One region of the Cupriavidus sp. MP-37 genome, then DNA from elsewhere that is predicted to be linked to it. Evidence: riboswitches for the same ligand, from Rfam matches in the RefSeq annotation. Region 1 holds a riboswitch; the other holds the start of a gene.
The links. Region 1 has a riboswitch for glycine ahead of gcvT (glycine cleavage system aminomethyltransferase GcvT). Riboswitches for the same ligand answer to the same signal wherever they lie in the genome.
Positions count from the first base shown of each region.

Region 2: linked by a shared signal. The riboswitch ahead of LIN44_RS21945 (D-amino acid dehydrogenase) and the one ahead of gcvT (glycine cleavage system aminomethyltransferase GcvT) in region 1 are both predicted to bind glycine.

Region 1 is NZ_CP085344.1:372,286-383,043, reverse strand. It holds gene LIN44_RS01755 (ABC transporter substrate-binding protein) at 1-400, shown strand, start outside; gene LIN44_RS01750 (UvrD-helicase domain-containing protein) at 424-2,538, opposite strand; gene LIN44_RS01745 (glycine zipper 2TM domain-containing protein) at 2,819-3,046, shown strand; glycine riboswitch at 3,122-3,209, shown strand; glycine riboswitch at 3,231-3,355, shown strand; gene gcvT (glycine cleavage system aminomethyltransferase GcvT) at 3,451-4,590, shown strand; gene gcvH (glycine cleavage system protein GcvH) at 4,690-5,070, shown strand; gene gcvP (aminomethyl-transferring glycine dehydrogenase) at 5,170-8,100, shown strand; gene LIN44_RS01725 (L-serine ammonia-lyase) at 8,193-9,569, shown strand; gene LIN44_RS01720 (MBL fold metallo-hydrolase) at 9,625-10,362, shown strand; gene LIN44_RS01715 (OsmC family protein) at 10,391-10,758, shown strand, end outside.
Region 2 is NZ_CP085345.1:1,197,229-1,207,986, forward strand. It holds gene LIN44_RS21910 (tripartite tricarboxylate transporter substrate binding protein) at 1-921, shown strand, start outside; gene LIN44_RS21915 (MBL fold metallo-hydrolase) at 943-1,980, opposite strand; gene LIN44_RS21920 (porin) at 2,019-3,110, opposite strand; gene LIN44_RS21925 (DUF3597 domain-containing protein) at 3,431-3,910, shown strand; gene LIN44_RS21930 (hypothetical protein) at 3,952-4,461, opposite strand; gene LIN44_RS21935 (sialidase family protein) at 4,458-5,708, opposite strand; gene LIN44_RS21940 (TonB-dependent receptor) at 5,713-7,989, opposite strand; glycine riboswitch at 8,201-8,299, shown strand; glycine riboswitch at 8,300-8,418, shown strand; gene LIN44_RS21945 (D-amino acid dehydrogenase) at 8,434-9,744, shown strand; gene LIN44_RS21950 (DUF1484 family protein) at 10,245-10,430, shown strand.

The sequences.
Region 1 (10,758 bases):
GGGCCGGGCGCTGGCGGCGCAGGGGTGGTACGGGTTCCTGGTGGGGCTGTCGTCCGTCAGTGCCAATGCCGCGCGCGAGATCCTGGGCCGCGGCTACGCCGGCGGCATGTTGCTGACCCAGGTGGCGCCGGGCCCGCAGCAAGCCACGTTGCGGGTGGTAAAGGAACACGTGGCGCGCATGAAGCAGTACCTGGACGAGCCGCCGTCGCCGGCGACGCTGGCCGGTTATATCGGCGCCGCGTGGCTGGCGCGGGCGCTGCAGGGCGTGCGCACGGGCGGGCCGGCGGAACTGCGGCGCGTGCTGCAGGGGCGCGTCGACGTGGGCGACTTCACGCTCGACTTCAGCCGCGGGCAGCGCGGCTCGCAGTACGTCACGCTGGCGGTGTCGGGCGCACGCTAGCGATGCGATAGCGCCGCGGCGGCTCAGCCGGCGGCCGCCTTGCCGCCATTACCACCATTACCACCGTTGCCGAGCAGCGCCTTGAGCGCGCCAAGGCGGTCCTTGGGGCTCATCGCCGGGGTCGCGTCGACCGGCGCGGGCGCCTCTTCCAGCTTCATCTCGCCGATAAAGCGGGACGGCTGGCACGAATAGGTCTCGCGCGCGCGCTTGCGCTTCTTGCACCAGCTGACATGCAGGCTGCGCTGCGCGCGCGTAATGCCCACGTACATCAGGCGCCGCTCTTCCTCGATCTTTTCGTCGCTCATGTCCTCGTCCTCGCGGCAGTGGGGCAGGATGCCTTCTTCCACGCCGACCAGGAACACATGCGGATATTCCAGCCCCTTGGACGCATGCAGCGTCGACAGCCGCACCGCGTCGGGGTCTTCCTCGCGGCCTTCCAGCATGCTCATCAGCGCCACGGTCTGGGTCAGTTCCAGCAGGTTCTTGCCTTCGCTGCCGAAGCCGTCGGCGGTGTCGAAGCCGGTGGCTTCCCCGCCGTCCGCGCCCTCGGGCTTGGTGCCCTTGCGCTTGAGCCAGTCGAGGAATTCCAGGGTATTGGTCCAGCGCGACTGCGCCTGCCGTTCGTCGAAGCTGTCGTACAGGTAGGCCTCGTAGTGGATGCCGGCCATCAGGTCGTCGAGGACCTCGGTGGCCGGGTCCTTGGCCGCGCGGTCGGCCAGCCGCACCATCGATTCGCAGAACACGCGCAGCGGTTCCAGCTGGCGCGGCTGCAGCTTGCCCTCGATGCCGCCCATCATCGCCGCCTCGAACAGCGACACCTTGGCCTGGCCGGCGAAGGTGCCCAGCACTTCCAGCGTGGTGTTGCCGACGCCGCGGCGCGGCGTGGTGATGGCGCGGATAAAGGCGGGATCGTCGTCGGGATTGGCGATCAGGCGCAGGTAGGCGCAGATGTCCTTGATCTCGGCCTTGTCGAAGAAGCTCTGGCCGCCGGACAGCACATACGGGATGCGCTCGCGCCGCAAGATCTGCTCGAACAGCCTGGCCTGGTGGTTGCCGCGGTACAGGATGGCGTAGTCGCGGAACTGCGCGCGGCGCTCGAACTTGTGCGCCGACAGGCGGAACACCACCGACTCGGCCTCGTGCTCCTCGTCGTTCATCGGATGGATGGCGATGGGGTCGCCCATGCCGTGCTCGCTCCACAGCTTCTTGTCGAACAGCTTGGGATTGTTGGCGATGACGGCGTTGGCCGCTTCCAGGATGCGCACGGTGGAGCGGTAGTTCTGCTCCAGCTTGATCACCTTCAGGTCCGGGAAATCGGTCTGCAGCCCGCGCAGGTTGTCGAGCGTGGCGCCGCGCCAGCCGTAGATGGCCTGGTCGTCGTCGCCCACCGCGGTGAAGGCCGGCGCGCGCAGGTGCGAGCCGCCCGCCAGCAGCTTGAGCAGCTGGTACTGGCAGGCGTTGGTGTCCTGGTATTCGTCGACCAGGAAGTAGCGCAGGCGGTTCTGCCACTTGAGCCGGACCGCTTCATCGCGCGCGAACAGCTCTGCCGGCAGGCGGATCAGGTCGTCGAAATCCACCGCCTGGTACGCGTTCAGCGTGGCGACGTAGTTGCGGTAGACCAGCGCGGCCTGGTGCTCGTCTGCGTTGGCGGCCTGCGCGATCGCGGCCTCGGGGTCGACCATGCCGTTCTTCCACAGCGAGATCGTGCTTTGCACGCCGCGGATCAGCTTCTTGTCGGTGGTGCCCAGCTGCTCCTGGATCAGGCCGAAGCAGTCGTCCGAATCCATGATCGAGAACTGCGGCTTCAGGCCGACGTGCTCGGCTTCCATGCGCAGGATCTGCACGCCCAGCGAGTGGAAGGTGCAGACCGTCAGCTGCCTGAGCGGAATGCGCTTGCCCTCGCGCGTGGTCTTGCCCTCCATCAGCTTGGCGATGCGCTCCTGCATCTCCTTGGCCGCCTTGTTGGTAAATGTGACGGCGGCGATATGGCGCGGCTCGAAGCCCTTGTCCTCGATCAGATGCGCGATCTTCTGCGTGATCACCCGGGTCTTGCCGGAGCCCGCGCCGGCCAGCACCAGGCAAGGCCCGTCGAGGTAGCGGACGGCTTCGGATTGGGCGGGGTTCAGGCCATGGGTCATGCGGGGAGGCGGAGCGGGCGTTTGGGGGCAGCGGCGGAATCGACGGGGAACGGCGGGAGTTGCCGGCAACCGGGCAACGGACCGCGGCAAAGCTGCCGATGTTAACACGCGCGCCACGGCTGGTCAGTCAGCGCACGCCGCGCGCGCCGGCCTGGCTGTGTCACTGGCGTAACACTTCGTAAAGACCGGAGCCAATGGCATAACGCGACACTCTAACCAGTGTGTCCCCCGGTCCGCCGGGCCGCGCGGGCATGCACAGATCATCACATCGGAGCCAACAATGAAAACCCTGCAAAGTTTGACCAAGGTGACCCTGATCGGCATGACGGTCGCGGCCTTTGCCGGTTGCGCGGACATGACCCCGAAACAACGTAATACCGCCATCGGTGCCGGTGCCGGCGCGGTGGGCGGCGCCATCCTGACCGACGGCAGCGCGCTGGGTACGCTGGGCGGCGCGGCCGTGGGCGGCGTGATCGGCAACGTCGTCACCGACGACAAGAAGAAGTAAGCCCGGCCGCGCAGCGTCGGGTACGGCGGGCCCCTGCCGTGGTTTGACAAAGGCCGGGGCCTCCCGTACATTGCGCGCATCCGACCGGGAGAGCGCGCATCGCCTGCGCCGCCGAAGGGGTATCACCCGAAAACTCTCAGGCACCACGGACCGGTCGGATCGGCATGCAACATGCACACGATGCATGCCGCACTCTGGAGAGCGGCACCCGCCATTCGTGGCGAGCGTGTCCACCGAAGGGGCGCGCGAGGCTGGGATCGATTGGATCCGCCTCGTAATCTCTCAGGTATCGAGGACAGAGGGGTCATCCGCCGCAGCGGATTGCTTGCCATATCGGCGTAGCGATCGTTGCGGCGGATGACCCTTTTTTGTTTTCGCCAACCGAGACTGCCCCCGAGGATTCCATGACGCTCCAGGCCACGCCCCTCAACGCTATCCACCGCGCCCTCGGCGCCCGCATGGTCGACTTCGGCGGCTGGGACATGCCGGTCAACTATGGCTCGCAGATCGAAGAGCACCATGCCGTGCGCAACGATGCCGGCATGTTCGACGTCTCGCACATGTGCGTGGTCGATCTCGCCGGCGCCAATACCCGCAGCTTCCTGCGCGGCCTGCTGGCCAACAACGTCGACAAGCTGCAGACCCCCGGCAAGGCGCTCTATTCCTGCATGCTCGACGAGAACGGCGGCGTCATCGACGACCTGATCGTCTATTTCTTCGCCGAGGACCGTTTCCGCCTGGTGGTCAATGCCAGCACCGCGGTGGGCGATATCGACTGGATCCGCGCCCGCAACGACGCCACCGGCAGCGGCGTGACCATCACGCCGCGCCGTGAAGATGTCGCGCCCGCGGGCGTGCAGCCGCTGGCCATCGTCGCGGTGCAGGGCCCCAACGCCCGCGCCAAGGTGTGGAGCACCTTCCCGTCGACCCAGCCTTCCGACACGCTCAAGCCGTTCAACGCCGTGGTAGTGCAGGACCCCGCCCTCGGCGAAGTGATGGTGGCGCGCACCGGCTACACCGGCGAAGACGGCTTCGAACTGGTGGTGCCCGCCGCCAGCGTCGCCGGCCTGTGGGAGAAACTGAATGCCGCCGGCGTGCGCCCGGCGGGCCTGGGCGCGCGCGACACGCTGCGCCTGGAAGCCGGCATGAACCTGTACGGGCAGGACATGGATATCAAGGTCTCGCCGCTGGACGCGGGCCTGGCCTGGACCGTCGACCTGCAGAGCGAGCGCGACTTCACCGGCAAGGCGGCGCTGGCCGCCAACGGGCAACGCCAGCAGTTCCTCGGCCTGATCCTGCGTCCGACGGAAGGAAAAGCGGGCGGCGTGCTGCGCGCCCACCAGAAGGTCATCACCCCCGCCGGTGACGGTGAAATCACCAGCGGCACCTTCAGCCCCTCGCTGTCGCAATCGATTGCGTTCGCGCGCCTGCCCCGGGGCGTGAACGTAGGCGACACCGTGCAGGTGGAGATCCGCGACCGCAAACTCAACGCGACTGTGGTTAAACTGCCGTTTGTGCGTCATGGCAAGGCACTCGTGAGCTAAGGGCAAGCCCCGCTCACCCAACGGTCGCCCTCGCCTGCCGGCAGCGTTGCCGGGCAGGCATCACCCAACAAGAAACAGATCTGAATCCGGAGAACCTTCATGAATTTCCCCGCTGACCTCAAGTACACCGAGTCGCATGAGTGGGTGCGCGTCGAAGCCGACGGCACGCTCACCATCGGCATCACCGACCATGCCCAGGACGCGCTGGGCGACATCGTCTTCCTGGAACTGCCCGAAGTGGGCAAGTCGGTCGGTGCCGGCGACGCGCTGGCGGTGGTGGAATCGGTGAAGGCCGCGTCCGACATCTACGCACCGGTGGCCGGCGAAGTCATCGCCGTCAACGAAGCCGCCACCGCGGCGCCGGAAAGCGTCAACGCCAACGCCTTCGACGCGTGGCTGTTCAAGCTCAAGCCGGCCAACGGCGACGACGTCAACGGCCTGATGTCGGCCGACGCCTACAAGGCCAGCGTCGGCGCCTGATCGCCCGCCGGTCCCGCGCCAGGGACCGGCACACCGCATTCGCGGCGCCGCGGCACGGCTGACCACCTGCCGCCGGCGCCCACCACGAGGTTCTTGCCCATGAACGCCCCGCTGCCCATGAAAGCCGCCCAAGCAAACCGGCCCACGCTGGCCGAACTGGAGGCGCGCGACGCCTTCGCCGCCCGCCATATCGGCCCCGATACCCCCGAACAGCAGCACATGCTGAAGGTGCTCGGCTATGACAGCCGCGCCGCGCTGATCGACGCCGTCATCCCCGCCGCCATCCGCCGCCGCGACGGCATGCCGATGGGCGAGTTCACCGAGCCGCTCAGCGAAGAGGCCGCGCTGGCAAAGCTGCGCGCGCTGGCGGGCAAGAACAAGGTCCTGAAGAGCTTTATCGGCCAGGGCTACTTCAACACCATCACGCCCGGCGTCATCCTGCGCAATATCTTCGAGAACCCCGCCTGGTACACCGCCTATACGCCGTACCAGCCCGAGATCTCGCAGGGCCGCCTGGAAGCGATGCTGAACTTCCAGCAGATGGTCACCGACCTGACCGGGCTGGATATCGCCAACGCGTCGATGCTGGACGAAGGCACCGCCGCCGCCGAAGCGATGACGCTGCTGCAGCGCGTGAACAAGCACGACTCCAATATCTTCTTCGTCGCCGACGACGTGCTGCCGCAGACGCTGGAAGTGGTACGCACGCGCGCGCTGCCGCTGGGCATCGAGGTCAAGGTCGGCCCCGCCGCCGACGCCGCTGCCGCGGGCGCGTTCGGCGTGCTGCTGCAATACCCGGGCGTGAACGGCGACATCAACGACTACCGCGCCATCGCCGACGCCGTGCACGCCGCCGGCGGCCTGGTGGTGGCGGCCGCCGACCTGCTGGCGCTGACGCTGATCGCCGCTCCCGGCGAATGGGGCGCCGACGTGGCGGTGGGCAACTCGCAGCGCTTCGGCGTGCCGCTGGGCTTTGGCGGCCCGCACGCCGGCTACATGGCGGTGAAGGATGCGTTCAAGCGCTCGATGCCCGGCCGGCTGGTCGGCGTGACCATCGACGCGCAGGGCAACCAGGCCTACCGCCTGGCGCTGCAGACGCGCGAGCAGCATATCCGCCGCGAGAAGGCGACCTCCAACATCTGTACCGCGCAGGTGCTGCTGGCGGTGATGGCGTCGATGTACGCGGTCTACCATGGCCCGCAAGGCCTGAAGCGCATCGCGCAGCGCGTGCATCGCCTGACCGCGACGTTGGCCGCCGGCCTGCAGGCGCTGGGCTTTGCGCGCACCAATGCCAGCTTCTTCGACACGCTGACGCTGGAAACCGGCTTCAACACCGACGCGATCCATGCCGCCGCCACCGCGCGCGGCATCAACCTGCGCCATGCCGGCGCCACCCGCGTCGGCATCTCGCTGGACGAGACCGCCACCCGCGCCGACGTGGTCGCACTGTGGGAGATCTTCACGCAAGGCAAGCCGCTGCCCGCCGAGGTCGACTTCGACAAGCTCGAGGCCGCCGCGCAGGACGCCTTCCCGCCCGCGCTGGCGCGCACCAGCGCCTACCTGACGCACCCGGTGTTCAACACGCACCACGCCGAGCACGAGATGCTGCGCTACCTGCGCATGCTGGCCGACAAGGACCTGGCGCTGGACCGCACCATGATCCCGCTGGGTTCGTGCACGATGAAGCTGAACGCGACCAGCGAGATGATCCCGGTGACCTGGCCCGAGTTCAGCCAGATCCACCCGTTCGCGCCGCTGGACCAGACCGTGGGCTACCGCGAGATGATCGACCAGCTCGAGGCCATGCTGTGCGCCGCCACCGGCTACGCCGCGGTCAGCCTGCAGCCCAACGCCGGCTCGCAGGGCGAATACGCGGGCCTGCTGATCATCCACGCCTACCACGCCAGCCGCGGCGAGAGCCACCGCGACATCTGCCTGATCCCGTCGTCGGCGCACGGCACCAACCCGGCATCGGCGCAGATGGCCGGCATGAAGGTGGTGGTGGTGGCCTGCGACGAGAACGGCAACGTCGACCTGGAAGACTTGGCCAGGAAGGCCGAGCAGCACAGCCAGAACCTGGCCGCGATCATGATCACCTACCCGTCCACGCACGGCGTATTCGAGCAGGGCGTGCAGCAGATCTGCGAAATCGTGCACAAGCACGGCGGGCAGGTCTACGTCGACGGCGCCAACATGAACGCGATGGTCGGCACCGCCGCGCCCGGGCAGTTCGGCGGCGACGTGTCGCACCTGAACCTGCACAAGACCTTCTGCATCCCGCACGGCGGCGGCGGCCCGGGCGTGGGTCCGGTTGCGGTCGGCGCACACCTGGCGGACTTCCTGCCCAACCAGGACAGCGTCGGCTATCGCCGCGACGAGCGCGGCATCGGCGGCGTGTCGGCGGCACCGTTCGGCTCGGCCAGCATCCTGCCGATCTCGTGGATGTATATCGCGATGATGGGCTCGGCCGGCCTCACCGCCGCGACCGAAAACGCGATCCTGGCCGCCAACTACGTTGCCAAGCGCCTGGCGCCGTACTACCCGGTGCTGTACACCGGCCAGCACGGTCTGGTCGCGCACGAATGCATCCTGGACCTGCGCCCGCTGCAGAAGGAAACCGGCATCAGCAACGAAGACGTGGCCAAGCGCCTGATGGACTACGGCTTCCACGCACCGACCATGAGCTTCCCGGTGCCGGGCACCCTGATGATCGAGCCGACCGAGTCCGAAGCGCTGCATGAGCTGGACCGCTTCATCGACGCGATGATTGCGATCCGCCAGGAAATCGGCCGGGTTGCGGACGGCACCTTCGACCGCGACGACAATCCGCTCAAGCACGCCCCGCACACCGCCGCGGTGGTCACCGCCAACGAGTGGCCCCACCAGTACACGCGCGAGGAAGCCGCCTACCCGGTGGCCTCGCTGCGCACGCAGAAGTACTGGCCGCCGGTCGGCCGCGCCGACAACGTGTACGGCGACCGCAACCTGTTCTGCGCCTGCGTGCCGGTCAGCGACTACGTGGTGGACTGAGCCGTCACCCCGCCCACAAGCTAAGCTGTACTCAGGGCGCCGCGCAACGCGGCGCCCGCCGGCCTGGTCCGGCATCAATCTGGAGGCGGTCCGTGGCAGTCAGCGTATTCGATCTGTTCAAGGTGGGCATCGGCCCGTCGAGCTCGCACACCGTGGGCCCGATGCGCGCGGCGCTGATGTTCGCGCAGGGGCTGGAGCGCGACGGGCTGCTGCCGCAAGTCGCCAGCGTGCGGGTGGAGCTGTATGGCTCGCTCGGCGCCACCGGCAAGGGCCACGGCACCGACAAGGGCGTGATCCTGGGCCTGATGGGCGAGGCGCCCGACACCATCGATCCCGATTCCATCGACACGCGCCTGGCGGCGCTGCGCAAGACGCGCGAGCTGTCGCTGCTGGGACGCCATATGGTGCCCTTCATCGGGAAGGAGCACATCGCCTTCTACCGGCGCGAGGCCATGGCCGAGCATCCCAACGGCATGAAGTTCCACGCCTTCGATGGCGGCGGCGCGACGCTGCGCGAGGCGCGCTACCTGTCGGTCGGCGGCGGCTTCGTGGTCACTGCCGGCGCGCCCAATACGCAGGTGCTCAAGGCCGCGCAGCAGTTGCCGCACCCGTTCCGCAGCGGCAAGGAACTGCTCGGGATGGCCGGCGCCAGCGGCAAGAGCATCGCCCGGCTGATGCTCGAAAACGAGCTGACCTGGCGCAGCGAGGAAGAGGTCGTCAACGGCCTGCTGCACATCTGGGACGTGATGCAGGCCTGCGTGGCGCGCGGCTGCCGCACCGACGGCGAGCTGCCGGGCCCGTTCAAGGTGAAGCGGCGCGCGCCCGAGCTGTACCGCAGCCTGACCGAACGCGCCGAACGCACGCTGTCGGACCCGCTCTCGGTGATGGACTGGGTCAACCTGTACGCCATCGCCGTCAATGAAGAAAACGCCGCCGGCGGGCGCGTGGTCACGGCGCCGACCAACGGCGCGGCCGGCATCATTCCCGCGGTGCTGCACTACTACGACCGCTTCGTGCCGGGCGCCAACCGCGCGGGCGTGGTCGACTTCCTGCTCACTGCCGGCGCGATCGGGCTGCTGTACAAGCTCAACGCGTCGATCTCCGGCGCCGAGGTCGGCTGCCAGGGCGAAGTCGGCGTAGCCTGCTCGATGGCGGCCGGCGCACTCGCAGCGGTCACCGGCGGCAGCCCGGCACAGGTGGAGAACGCCGCCGAGATCGGCATGGAGCACAACCTGGGGCTGACCTGCGACCCGGTCGGCGGGCTGGTGCAGATCCCGTGCATCGAGCGCAACGCGATGGCGTCGGTCAAGGCGGTCAACGCGGCGCGCATGGCGCTGCGCGGCGACGGCACGCATTACGTGTCGCTCGACTCGGTGATCAAGACCATGCGCGAAACCGGCGCCGACATGAAGACCAAGTACAAGGAAACGGCACGCGGCGGGCTGGCGGTGAATATCGTGGAGTGCTAGCGCCGGTGCGGCGTATCATGGCGGCGTTCCCCGGCCAAACAACAAGAGGACGGCCATGCAGACCTTCCACCAACTCTTTGACGAGACCTCGTCCACCTTCACCTACCTGCTGATCGACGCCGCCACCGGGGACGCGCTGCTGATCGATCCGGTCGACCACCAGCTCGAGCGCGACCTGAAACTGCTGCAAGAAACCGGCGCGCGCCTGGCGTGGGTGATCGAAACCCACGCCCATGCCGACCACATCACCTCGGCCGGCCACCTGGCCTTGCAGACCGGCGCGCATACCGCGGCGCCGTCCGGCTGCGACATCAAGCCCGCGCACAAGCAGCTGATCGACGGCGACACCATCGCCTTCGGCAAGCAGGTGCTGCGCGCCATCCATACGCCCGGGCACACCGCCGGCAGCATGAGCTACCTGTGGGAAGAAAGCACCGCCGACGGCATCGTGCGCCGCATCTTCACCGGCGACGCGCTGCTGATCGATGGCTGCGGCCGCACCGATTTCCAGTCCGGCGACGCCGGCACGCTGTACGACAGCCTGACCCGCAAGCTGTTCGCGCTGCCCGACGACACGCTGGTCTATCCGGCGCACGATTACAAGGGCCGCACCGTCTCCACCATCGGCCATGAACGCGCGCACAACAGCCGCGTCGCCGGCCGCACGCGCGAGCAGTTCGTCGAGATGATGCGCAACCTGAACCTGCCGCGCCCGAAGCTGATCGATGTTGCCGTGCCCGCCAACCAGCGCCTGGGCCTGCGCGACGGCGAAAGCGTGCCGCACGGCGCCTGAATGCCTTCCCAACCCTAGGAGTCCATGCATGTCCACCTACACCGCTGAAGTCCTGTGGCAACGAGACGGCCAGGATTTCGCCGGCAACCGCTACAGCCGCCGGCATCTGCTGCGCTTTGATGGCGGCGCCGAAGTGCCGGGCTCGTCGTCGCCGCACGTGGTGCCGCTGCCGATGTCCGATGCCAGCGCGATCGACCCGGAAGAAATGTTCATCGCTTCGCTGTCCAGCTGCCACATGCTGTGGTTCCTGTCGCTGGCGGCCAAGCAGCGCCTGGTGGTCGACCGCTACCTGGACGCCGCCACCGGCGTGATGGAAAAGAACGCCGACGGGCGCATGGCGATGACGGTGGTAACGCTGCGCCCGCAGGTCACGTTCGGCGGCGAGCGCGAACCCAC
Region 2 (10,758 bases), on a different replicon from region 1:
GCGCCCACCCTCGCCCGCGCGCAGGCCTGGCCGGCCAAGCCGATCCGGCTGGTGGTGCCGTTCGCGCCGGGCGGCAGTTCCGAGATCGTTGCGCGCTCGACCGCGGCGGAGCTGACCAAGCTGCTCGGCGTGTCCGTATTCGTCGAGAACAAGCCGGGGGCCGCCGGCAATATCGCGATGGGCGAAGTCGCGCGCGCCGACGACAACCACACGCTGATCCTCGGCCATATCGGCACGCTCGCGGTCAACCCCTTCATCTTCGCGAAGCTGCCGTACGACCCGGTCAAGGACTTCCGCGCGATCTCGCTGCTGTCCAAGGTGCCGAGCCTGTACGTGGTCCATCCCGACGTGCCCGCGAAGAACCTGAAAGAATTCGTGGCGCTCGCCAAGAGCAAGCCCGGCAAGCTCAACTATGGTTCAGCCGGCAACGGCAGCGCCGGCCACCTGGCCTTTGAATACCTGAAGGCCGCCACCGGCACCTTCATTACCCACGTGCCGTACCGCGGCAGCGGCCCGCAGATCACCGACCTGCTGTCCGGCCGGCTGGAAGCCGCCGCGGTCGGCGCGCCCGCAATCCTTCAGTTCATCAAGGCCGGCAAGGTGCGCTGCATCGCCACCGGCACGACCCAGCGCATCGCGCAGTTGCCGGACGTGCCGACGGTGGCGGAGCAAGGCTATCCCGGCTTCGAGATGACGCAGTGGTATGGCCTGCTGGCGCCGGCATCACTGCCCCAGCCTGCCGCCGACAAGCTGGCCGACGCCACCATGAAAGCCGTGAAGAGCCAGAGCTCGGTCGAGCGCCTGAGCGCGGACGCGGCCATCGTGGTGGGCGGCACGCCGGCGGAATTCTCGCGCTTCATCGCGCAGGAGCAGCAGCGCTGGAAGCCGATCATTGCGCGGGCCGGTATCAAGCCGGACTGAGCGTATCGGTCCGCTCGTGGCTCAGGGCTTTTCCTGCCACACCGCGATGCCGCCCGAGGTGCCGGCGCGGCCATCCAGGCTGATTTCCACACGGGTCAGGTCTTCGCCAACCAGAACTTCACCGGCGTAGGTCTTGCGGACCCGCTCGACGATCTGCCCCACCGTGGCATCGCCGTTCAGGCCGATGTGGCTGAACACGGCCAGCTTCGGCGCGGCGGCCTGGAACACCCGCGCGGCATCCTCGGGCGAGGACAGATGGTCGTAGATGGCGCGGTACGCGGGATTGGACGCCAGCAGCGTGTCCGGGATCAGCGTGACGCAATGCACCAGCACGTCCGCGTTCCGGGCCTGCGCCACCACGGCGGGACTGAAGCGGGTATCGCCCGACAGCACCACCGAACGGCCACGATAGTCGATGCGGTAGCCATATGACGGGCGGATGTTGTCGCCGTGATCGTTCTCGAACGCGGTCACGCGCACCCCGCCCTTCTCATAGACGATGCCCGGCGCCACGTCATGCGCATCGATGGTGATGCCGGTAAGCGCGCTGCCTTCGTCCTTGTGCCGGATCGCGATATCGGCGGCAAAGGCCTGGCGCAGGCCATCCGCCAGCGCGCGCGTGCCCGCCGGGCCATACAGCGCCATGGGCCGGTCGCGGCGGCCATAGGGCGGCCGCAGCCAGCCGGTCAGCCACAGGTCGGGCAGGCCCACCAGGTGGTCGGAATGGAAGTGCGTGAGGAAATGCGCATCGACGCTGCCCAGCGGAATCCGCAGCTGCCACAGGCGCACCGATACGTTGCGGCCAAAATCGAAGACCAGCTTCTGGCCTCCGGCTTCGACCAGCGTGCTGTAGCCGGCGCGGGTTGGCGACGGCACCGGCGTGCCGGTGCCCAGCAGCGTCACGCGGAAATGGTCGGCGGGCTCGGTACCGCCCGTGCGGCCCGGCGGGGCTGGGGGCGTGCCCACCACCGGCGCCGTGGCGGGCGCGGCGGCCGAGAGCGCTGACGCGAAGATCAGGACGATGCCGGTCAGCATCGACAGCAGGTGGGAGGGTTTCATCGTTCTACCTCTTCAAGACATGAAATGGCCGCAACGGCTCAGAAGATCTGCTTGATGCCAAGCATGACGCCGGCCTGGTTGCCCCCTGGCGTGGGATTTCCGCCGGGACTGCCGCCGCTGACCGACAGCGCCGACTGGCCGCGATTGTCGATATAGCCCGCGGTGGCATAGAGCGAGGTGCGCTTCGAGAACGCATAGGTGGCGCGGAGCGCGCCAAGCCAGGCGCGGTTCGCGCTGTGCCGGTAGCGCAGGTAATAGAGTTCGCCGGCAAGGTTGAACGCGGGCGTGAAGTCATGCGAGGCGCCCGCGAACCACAGATCGCTGCGCGGCGTGGCGCTCGCCTGGTTGTTGCGCGACAGCAGGCCCAGGCCCAGCTTGGTCCGCTGCAGCAGCATGTAGCCGCCCAGCGAGAGGCGATCGTCCTTCAGGCTGCTGCGGCTCAGGCCGCCAAACGCGCCCGGGCCGCCGCGCAGCGAATCATAGGCAGCGCTCACGCCCCACCAGCCGGTTTCGTACATCAGCATGGCGGACCATTCGCGGCAGGCCCTTGCGTCCGCCGAGTTCTCGCCCGCGCAGTTGGTGCCGGCCGGTCCGGGGCCGGCATTGACGGCATCGCGGCCCAGGCTGTATGTCGCGCCGACGGTGACCCCGCCGAACTTGCCCTTGTACGACAGCGCGTTGTCGGCGCGCGTGTTGGGGATATAGCTGTCGATCGAGCCCACGCCATAGACGTTGGAGGTGAGGATGTCGGTATCCAGCCGGGCCCAGAACAGCATGGTGTACTGGCGCCCGAACCCGACCTGTCCCCATGGGCCGCTCAGCCCGACGAAGGCCTGGCGCCCGAACAGGCGCGCGCCCTGGTTAGAAACGCCCGAGTCAGGCGCAAACCCCGATTCCAGCACGAACACGCTCTTCAGCCCGTTGCCGAGATCCTCGCTGCCGCGCAAGCCCCAGCGTGACGGCACGGTCGCCGCCAGCGACGGCTGGCGCACCAGGGTATGACCCGCCGGGCCGACATGGTTCAGGTATTCCACCCCCGTATCGATGACGCCGTAGAGCGTCACCGACTGCGCTGCCGCCGCCAGTGGCAGCGCTGCCGCGAGTGCGGGCGCAAATTTCCGGAACTTCACGATGACGCCTCCTTGCCCGGCCACAGCAAACGAATTGGCCTCGTTGCTGCGCGTTCATATTTGAACATCTGTTTCTTTATTGAACCAACAGGCGCGAATCATATCGCCGCTGGCGATGCCGGCAGAGTGGGGAAACTACCAATCCGGGAACAAGGCAAGGCATGCCGTAGGGGAGGACAGCGGGCACAGCGTGGAAGCCGGTGCCGATACACGCACCATTTACAAACGGCGCGTGCTACCCGCGCCGCGACAACGCGCCGCAACGGTGGCCCGGAACCTGCAAGGGCTTGCTGCCCCGATCCACCATTCAGGAGCCGGCCATGAGCATCTTCAAGGACATCCTCAACAAGCTGCTGGGCAAGGACAAGCCCGCGGCCACCACCACCGCGACCACCACCAGCACCCCGCCCGCCGCCGGGTCGCCCACTTCCGCGGGCGCGCCGGCCGGCACTGCGCCAACCGCCGGCACCGGCGCGGCGCCCGCGGGCAACGTCCAGGGCACGACCGGTGCGCCGACCGGCGGCGCACAAGCCACGCCGCTGTCGGGCGTGGATGTCGAGGCCATCATGGACCGGATGGTGCAGCAGAGCGGGCAGACGCTGAACTGGCGCACGTCCATCGTCGATACGATGAAGGCGCTTGGGATCGACAGCAGCCTGGAACACCGCAAGGAACTCGCGCGCGAGCTGCACTACAGCGGCGACATGAACGATTCCGCGGCGATGAACGTCTGGCTGCACAAGCGCCTGATGCAGGAACTGGCCGCCAACGGCGGCAAGCTGCCGAAGGAACTGTCCTGAGGTAATGGGGAATGCGGCGCCGGGCTGGCGCCGCAGCAATCTCAGCCCGCGATGCCGGCCCAGCGCAGGTGCCGGGCCCAGTCGCCTTCGCTGATCACGCCGGACACGCCCTGCCGCTGGCCGTCGGCGCGATAGAAGTAGGTGCGCGGCATTTCGCCCATCCACTCCGGGTCGACCGCATAGCGCAGCCGCTCCTGCGGCTCGTGCCCGAACACCCACGCATTGCGCGTCAGCCCGACGCGACCGAGCACCTGTTGCACCTGGGGCAAGGCGTCGGCGCTGTCCGTGGCCAGCGTGACCACGCGCAGCCCGGGATGCTTCGCACGCAGCTTGCCGAGGGCGTCGAAGTTGCGCTTGCAATAGACGCAATCCAGCGACCACACCACCAGCACGAAGGGCTTGCCCTGCTGGCTGGCGGCGATGCGCGCGGCGTTGGCGGATTCGAACATCGCGACGCGGTCGGCGGCATTGGCGTTGCCGAGCATCAGCGCGCATGCGGTAAGCGCGGCTGAAACGGCGGCGGCGAACAGTTGGCGGCGCGATCGCATCATGCGCCCTCCTGCCCGAGCCCGAAGACCTGGAAGCCCTCGGCCTCGGTGCGCCACAGCACGTAGGCGCGGCCGGCGTGCTGCAGCAGGTGCGGCTGGTCGGAGTCGCGTTCCGTGCCAGCCAGCTTGCGCGTTTGCCAGGTCTTGCCGCCATCGTGCGACAGCATGGCGGAGAGCCGCGTCTGCTGGCCGTCGAACGATTTCCACACCACCGCGATGTCGTTGTCGTTCAGCGCGACGATATCGGCATGCTGCGCGCGCGCGTCATCGAGCGGGCGTTGCGCCTGCAGCTTGCCGTCGCGCCAGCGCCCCACCGACACCGTCGGCTTGCCCGCGCGCACGCTGAACCAGACCATGTGCACGGTGCCGTCGGGCGCCACCGAAGCGCCGGGGCCGTGGTGCGGGCACGCGTCGATGCGCCAGTCGTCGAAGGTGGCGCGCTGCATCGGCGTGGCCTTGCCGTCGGCGCCCAGCAGCGCCAGGGCGTGGTCGCGCGCGTTGGGCGGGAACACATGGCGCCACAGCGCCAGCATCCGGCCATCCGGCGTGGGCGACAGCGCGATGCGGCAGCATTCGCACGACTGGTCGGCGATCTTGTAGTCGCCCTGGAAGGTCTTGCCATGATCGGCCGACACGGCGTAGTAGATCGCGGCGCCGGCATACGGCTGCTTGCGCGCCTCGGCCGCGGCCACGTCGCGCTTGTCGATCCAGCTGACGAAGACCCGCCCGGCGGGGTCCACCGCGATCGCGTCGAAGCGGTGCGCGATCTGGTCGCGGTTGGCATGCACCGTCAGCGGCTCGGCAAAGGTCTGGCCGCCGTCGGTGGAGCGCGCAAAGCGGATAAAGCCGGTCCAAGGCTTGGGCAGCGGCTGGGTCCAGGTGACGTAGACCTGCCCGTCGGGTCCGGTGGCCACCTTGGGGCGGCTTTCATGATCGGCGGCGACCGGCTCCGGCGTGCCGTTGACATGCCGCGCCGGGCCGAAGCTGCGGCCGTAGTCGGTCGACGCGCGCACGGCGACATGGGGACCGTCCTTGTAGGCAATCCACAGCTTGCCGTCGCGGTCGAAGGCGGCGCCGGTGCCCAGTTCGCTCATCTTCGCGGCCTTGGCCTGGCCACCATGGCCGGCATGGCCGCCGTGCGTCTGTGCGGTTGCGCTGGCGGCCGCCAGCGCGGCAAAGGCGATCAGCCCGGCAACGATGCCGCGGACAGCGGAGCGGGCGCCTGGCATGGTGGAAGTCAGCGTGTTCACGTGCTCAGAAGGAAAGTTTCGCCTCGGCGTAGAACGTCCGCCCCGGGTACGGGTGATAGACGAAATAGCGCTGGTCGGTGAGGTTGTCGATGCCAAGCCCGAGCCGCACATTGCGCGCCGGCTTGTAGGTCACCTTGACGTCGAAGGTCAGGAAGCTGCTGGTGCCGCCGAAGGTGTCGGGGTTGGTATCGGAATTGTCGAGCGTATTGTACTGCCGGCCCGAATAGGTCATCGCCAGCGTGCCGGCCCACGCCGGCGTGAAGCGATAGGTGCCGGCCAGGTTGGCGCGCCACTTCGGGATGCGGTAGAAATACTTGCCCACCGAGGCCGGATTGTTGGCGTTCTCCAGCGTCTTCGAATGGTTGTAGGCGCCGCTGGCCGACAGGTCGAAGCCGCGCACCAGCACGTCGCGGCCGTCATAGGCGAGCTCGATACCACGCGTGCGCACCCGGTCGACGTTCTGGAAACTGGTGACGGTGGGAAATACCGTGGTGTTGGTCTGGCTGACCAGCGCATCGCGGATATCGTCCTCGTACAGCGAGACCCGGAAACTCGACGCCTCCACCGTGCGCTCGAAGGTCAGGTCCTTCGAGAAGGAGCGCTCCGGACGCAGGTTCGGGTCGTTGTTGATCAGCGCCGTGCCGGTGATGCGCCCCTGGAACAGCTCGCTGACGGTGGGGTAGCGATAGGCCTGGCCCAGCGACAGCCGGCCCAGCCAGTCCTGCCCGAACGCCTTCTCCAGCGCCAGCTTGGGCGACCAGTTGGACTCGCTGCGCACCGGATAGCCGACCTGCACGCCAGGCTGGCTGCGGCTGCCATCATAGGCGCGCCAGTGCTCGTAGCGCAAGCCGGGGATCAGCTTCCAGTCCTCGGCGAAGTACCAGGCGTCCTGCGCGTAGAGCGCCTGGGTCTCGGTCTTGCCGGTGAAGGCATTGTTGAACGCGGTGATGGTGGCCGCGCGCCAGTCCGAGGTGTTGTAGGTGGTGTTGCTCAGCCGGTAGTTGTCATAGTGGTAGCCGAACGTGACCCAGTGCCCGCCCTGCAGGCGCTGCGGGCGGTAGTCGGCCTTCAGGTCGAGCGTGCGCCAGCCGGTGCCGTCGCCATAGGTGACCGTGCCCGGTCCGTTGCCGACGGAGTTGGCGCTGCGGCTCACGTCCTTGCTGACATCGAACAGCGACGCCACACCGGAGAAGTTCCACCCGGTCTGGTTGCGCGTGCGCAGCGACAGGCCGTAGAGCCAGCGCGCATCCTCGCCATTGCCGGGCGCAAAGGCGTTGGCGGGAATCACGTACTGGTAGCCGCCGATGTTCACCGGTCCGCCCGAGACCACATTGCCGCTGGCATCGCGCAGATAACTGCCGGTGGTGTTGGAGCGGTCCTGCTGCCAGTATGCGGCGGTGAACTGCGCCTGCAGCGTGCTGGTGATGTCATAGCCAAGCTTGAGCTTGAGCTGGTCCTGTACCGTGTGCGTGACGCCCTCGCTGTTCACGCCCATCACCACGCGGTCGCGCCCGCTCTGGTCCTGGTCGAAATAGGCGCCGGAAACCGGCGTGTCCGCCGCGCCCGCAGGCCGCGTCGAGCGCGACGCGGTATAGAAGCTCAGCGGCTGGCTCTTGCTGTCCTGCCGGTCGACGCTGACCAGCCACGAGAACGCACCAACGCGGTCGCCCACATAGGCGTTGGCATGCACCCCGTTGAAGTTATCGTGGGTGCCGTACAGGTTGAAGCGCTGGGTGAACCACTGCACGCTGGCATCGCCCTCGAACTTCTCCGGCGTGCGCGTGGTGATCAGCACCGTCGCGCCCAGCGAATTGCCCGGATACAGCGCCGAATACGGGCCGTACAGCACGTCCATGCGCTCGATCTCGGCGGCATTGACCAGCGACCAGCGCGGCGGGAAGCTGAAGTCCGAGCCCAGCAGGTTGGACAGCAGCAGCCCGTCCGCATAGACCAGCCCGCGCGCCGACTGGCGCGAACTGGTGCTGCGCACCGAGATGATCGAATTCATATCGCCGATAAAGCGCTTGCGCACGGCGAGGTTGGGCGCGTACTTCAGTGCGTCTTCCGTATTGACCACGTTGAAGTCAGCCATGCGCGTGCTGCGGATGCCATAGGCCGGCGACGGCGTGTTGGGCGGGATCGCCGGCGTGTCGCCGCGTTCGGTGCTGGCCGATACCACCACCTCCTGCAGCGGCGCGGGCGCCTCCACCGCCTGGGCGGCGGCCACGGCGGGGCCCATCAGCACTGTCGAAACGGCCAGCGCAATGCGATTTTTCTTCACTGGAAACCTTGTTGTCGTCTTTTTGGCTCGCTGTGCTGCGTAGCATCAGGCGCACCTCCCGCACCTCCAGCATAGCGAGCGCTGACATTTTATGGGCCGAGGCGATCCGCGCCGATGCGACATAGCGACGCGGGCCGCCGGGGATATCCGCGTTAACCCGCATACCCAATACCCGGCCTTGTCACTACATTGCCCCGACTGGCCTCCAGCCAGCGTGATGCAGGGAGAGACTGTCGCGGCGCCCGCCGCGCACGGCGCCGAAGGAGCAACCGCCCCGGAAACTCTCAGGCAAAAGGACCGGCATCACCCGTCAGTGCACTCTGAAGAATGCCGGACGCCATCGTCCGCCCGGCATACCGAAGGAGCAAGCGCGCCCCGCCCCGCTGCCAGGCGTCGCGAATCTCTCAGGTCCAGAACAGAGGGGGCGTCCTTCACGCATGTTGCGTGCGGACTCCTACCCTTCGACGTTCCTGGATCCTGCAGATCATGAAGACAATCGCTGTCATCGGCGGTGGTATCACTGGTGTCACCACGGCCTACGCGCTGGCCCGGCGCGGCTTCTCCGTCACGCTGTTCGAACGGCACCGCTATGCCGCCATGGAGACCTCGTTCGCCAACGGGGGGCAGCTCTCCGCCTCCAACGCCGAGGTCTGGACCCACTGGTCCACCCTCGTCAAGGGCATCAAATGGATGCTGCGCAACGATGCGCCGCTGCTGGTCAATCCCCGGCCCAGCTGGCACAAGCTGTCGTGGTTCGCCGAGTTCATCGCGTCGATTCCCAACTACCGCCGCAATACCATCGAAACCGCACGCCTTGCCATCGCCGCGCGCGAGCACCTGTTTGCGTGGGCGGCGCAGGAAGGCATCGACTTCGACCTGAAGCGCGCCGGCATCCTACACATCTACCGCGACCGCGCCGGCTTCGAGCATGCCAGCCGGGTCTCGGCGCTGCTGGCGCAAGGCGGCCTGGAGCGGCGCGCGGTGACGCCGCAGGAAATGCGCGCGATCGAGCCGACGCTGGCGGGCTCCTACTACGGCGGCTACTTCACCGAGAGCGATTCGACCGGCGACATCCACAAGTTCACCAGCGGCCTGGCCGCCGCCATTGCGCGCCTGGGCGTGCGCTGCCTCTACGGCCAGGACGTGCGCGCGGTCAAGACCGACGGCCGGCGCGCCACCATCACCGTGCAGGACGGCAACGACAGCACCAGTGCCACCTTCGACGGCGCCGTGATCTGCGCCGGCACCGCCAGCCGCGCACTGGCCGCCGGGCTGGGCGACCGCGTCAACATCTATCCGGTCAAGGGCTATTCGATCACGGTCAACCTGACCGACGACGCCAGCCGCGCCGCGGCACCGGTGGTCAGCCTGCTCGACGACGAAACCAAGCTGGTCACCAGCCGCCTGGGCGACGACCGCTTCCGCGTTGCCGGCACCGCCGAGTTCAACGGCACCAACCGCGACATCCGCGCCGACCGCATCCGCCCACTGGTGGACTGGGTGCATCAGTGCTTCCCCGGCGTCAGCACGCGCAGCGTGGTGCCATGGGCCGGACTGCGGCCGATGATGCCGGACATGCTGCCGCGCGTGGGACGCGGGCGCGCGGCCTGCATCTTCTACAACACCGGCCACGGGCACCTGGGGTGGACCTTGTCGGCGGTGACGGCGGATATGGTGGCGGGGGTGGTGGACCAGGCAATGGGGAGTGCCCCGGCGATGGTGACAGGCGCTGCGCTGACGCCGGCGCGAGCCTGAACTTCGGAGGGAAAGGGCTAAGCCCGCACGCTGATGCCGTTCAGTAAAGTGACTGTCGTCCCCGCGAAAGCGGGGACCCAGTGACTTTTAACGACGCTGGGTTCCCGCCTTCGCGGGAATGACGGTAGGGCATTAGAGCCCGCATGCGCATTTCAAGAGTCAGCGATTTCTGAATCCGTTGCCCGGATCCAAACTTCGCGCGCCCCTGGAAATGCGACATCTCTCATCGATTCCCCGCTACCAACAGGAAATACTGGTGGCGTCATCGGACCACCGATGATCGGGTGTGGAAAGCCCGGATGTTTAAGGTGGACAGGCGTTGCGCTTGTAACGGGCAACGCCTGTGTGTTCGCACGAACCAAGCTGGCTCCCTGGCGGGCCGGGCGAGGCAGCCGCAAGGCTGACCGGTTCCCCACCTTAGACCGGTCTTTCCACCCTCGCTGTCTGGCCCGCCGCCCTCATGTGGAAATGAGTGGCGCGCTTTCACTAGTGGGGAATCAATGGCAACGATCGATGAAATGACCAACGAATGCCTGCAGCAGGTTCGCGCAGGAATTGAAGGGGTACTTGTACTTCTGGATCATGAAAGCGAAAGCTCGGAGGGCTGCTTCAGCGCGCTTTGCCTGCTTGGCATGGTGAAGATGCAGATTGATGGGCTGATGGTTGAGCGAGAGCGGTTGCAATAGCGGTTGGGGGGTGTGATGGTGGGTCTGTGCTATCACACCTCGCCTTGGGTTCCGCTCCGCGATCTCGAGCTTGCCGTCGGCGCAGAGGCACATTGGAGCAACTTTGCCAGCCCCGGAGTTCGTCGAAGAGCCTAAAATTTGTGGCGCATACCCCGTGCAAAGCTGGTGCCACTGCCCTCTCCGCTAACCTTGTCGAACACCGTCACAGCGTACACGTCCGTTCGCTTCGACAGGGCATAGTCATAACCATCGGCAAGTCCATGGCGCCGAAAGTCCGCCATGACATCGCTACGTACCGGTGAAGAAACCGCAGAGGCCAGGATCCTTC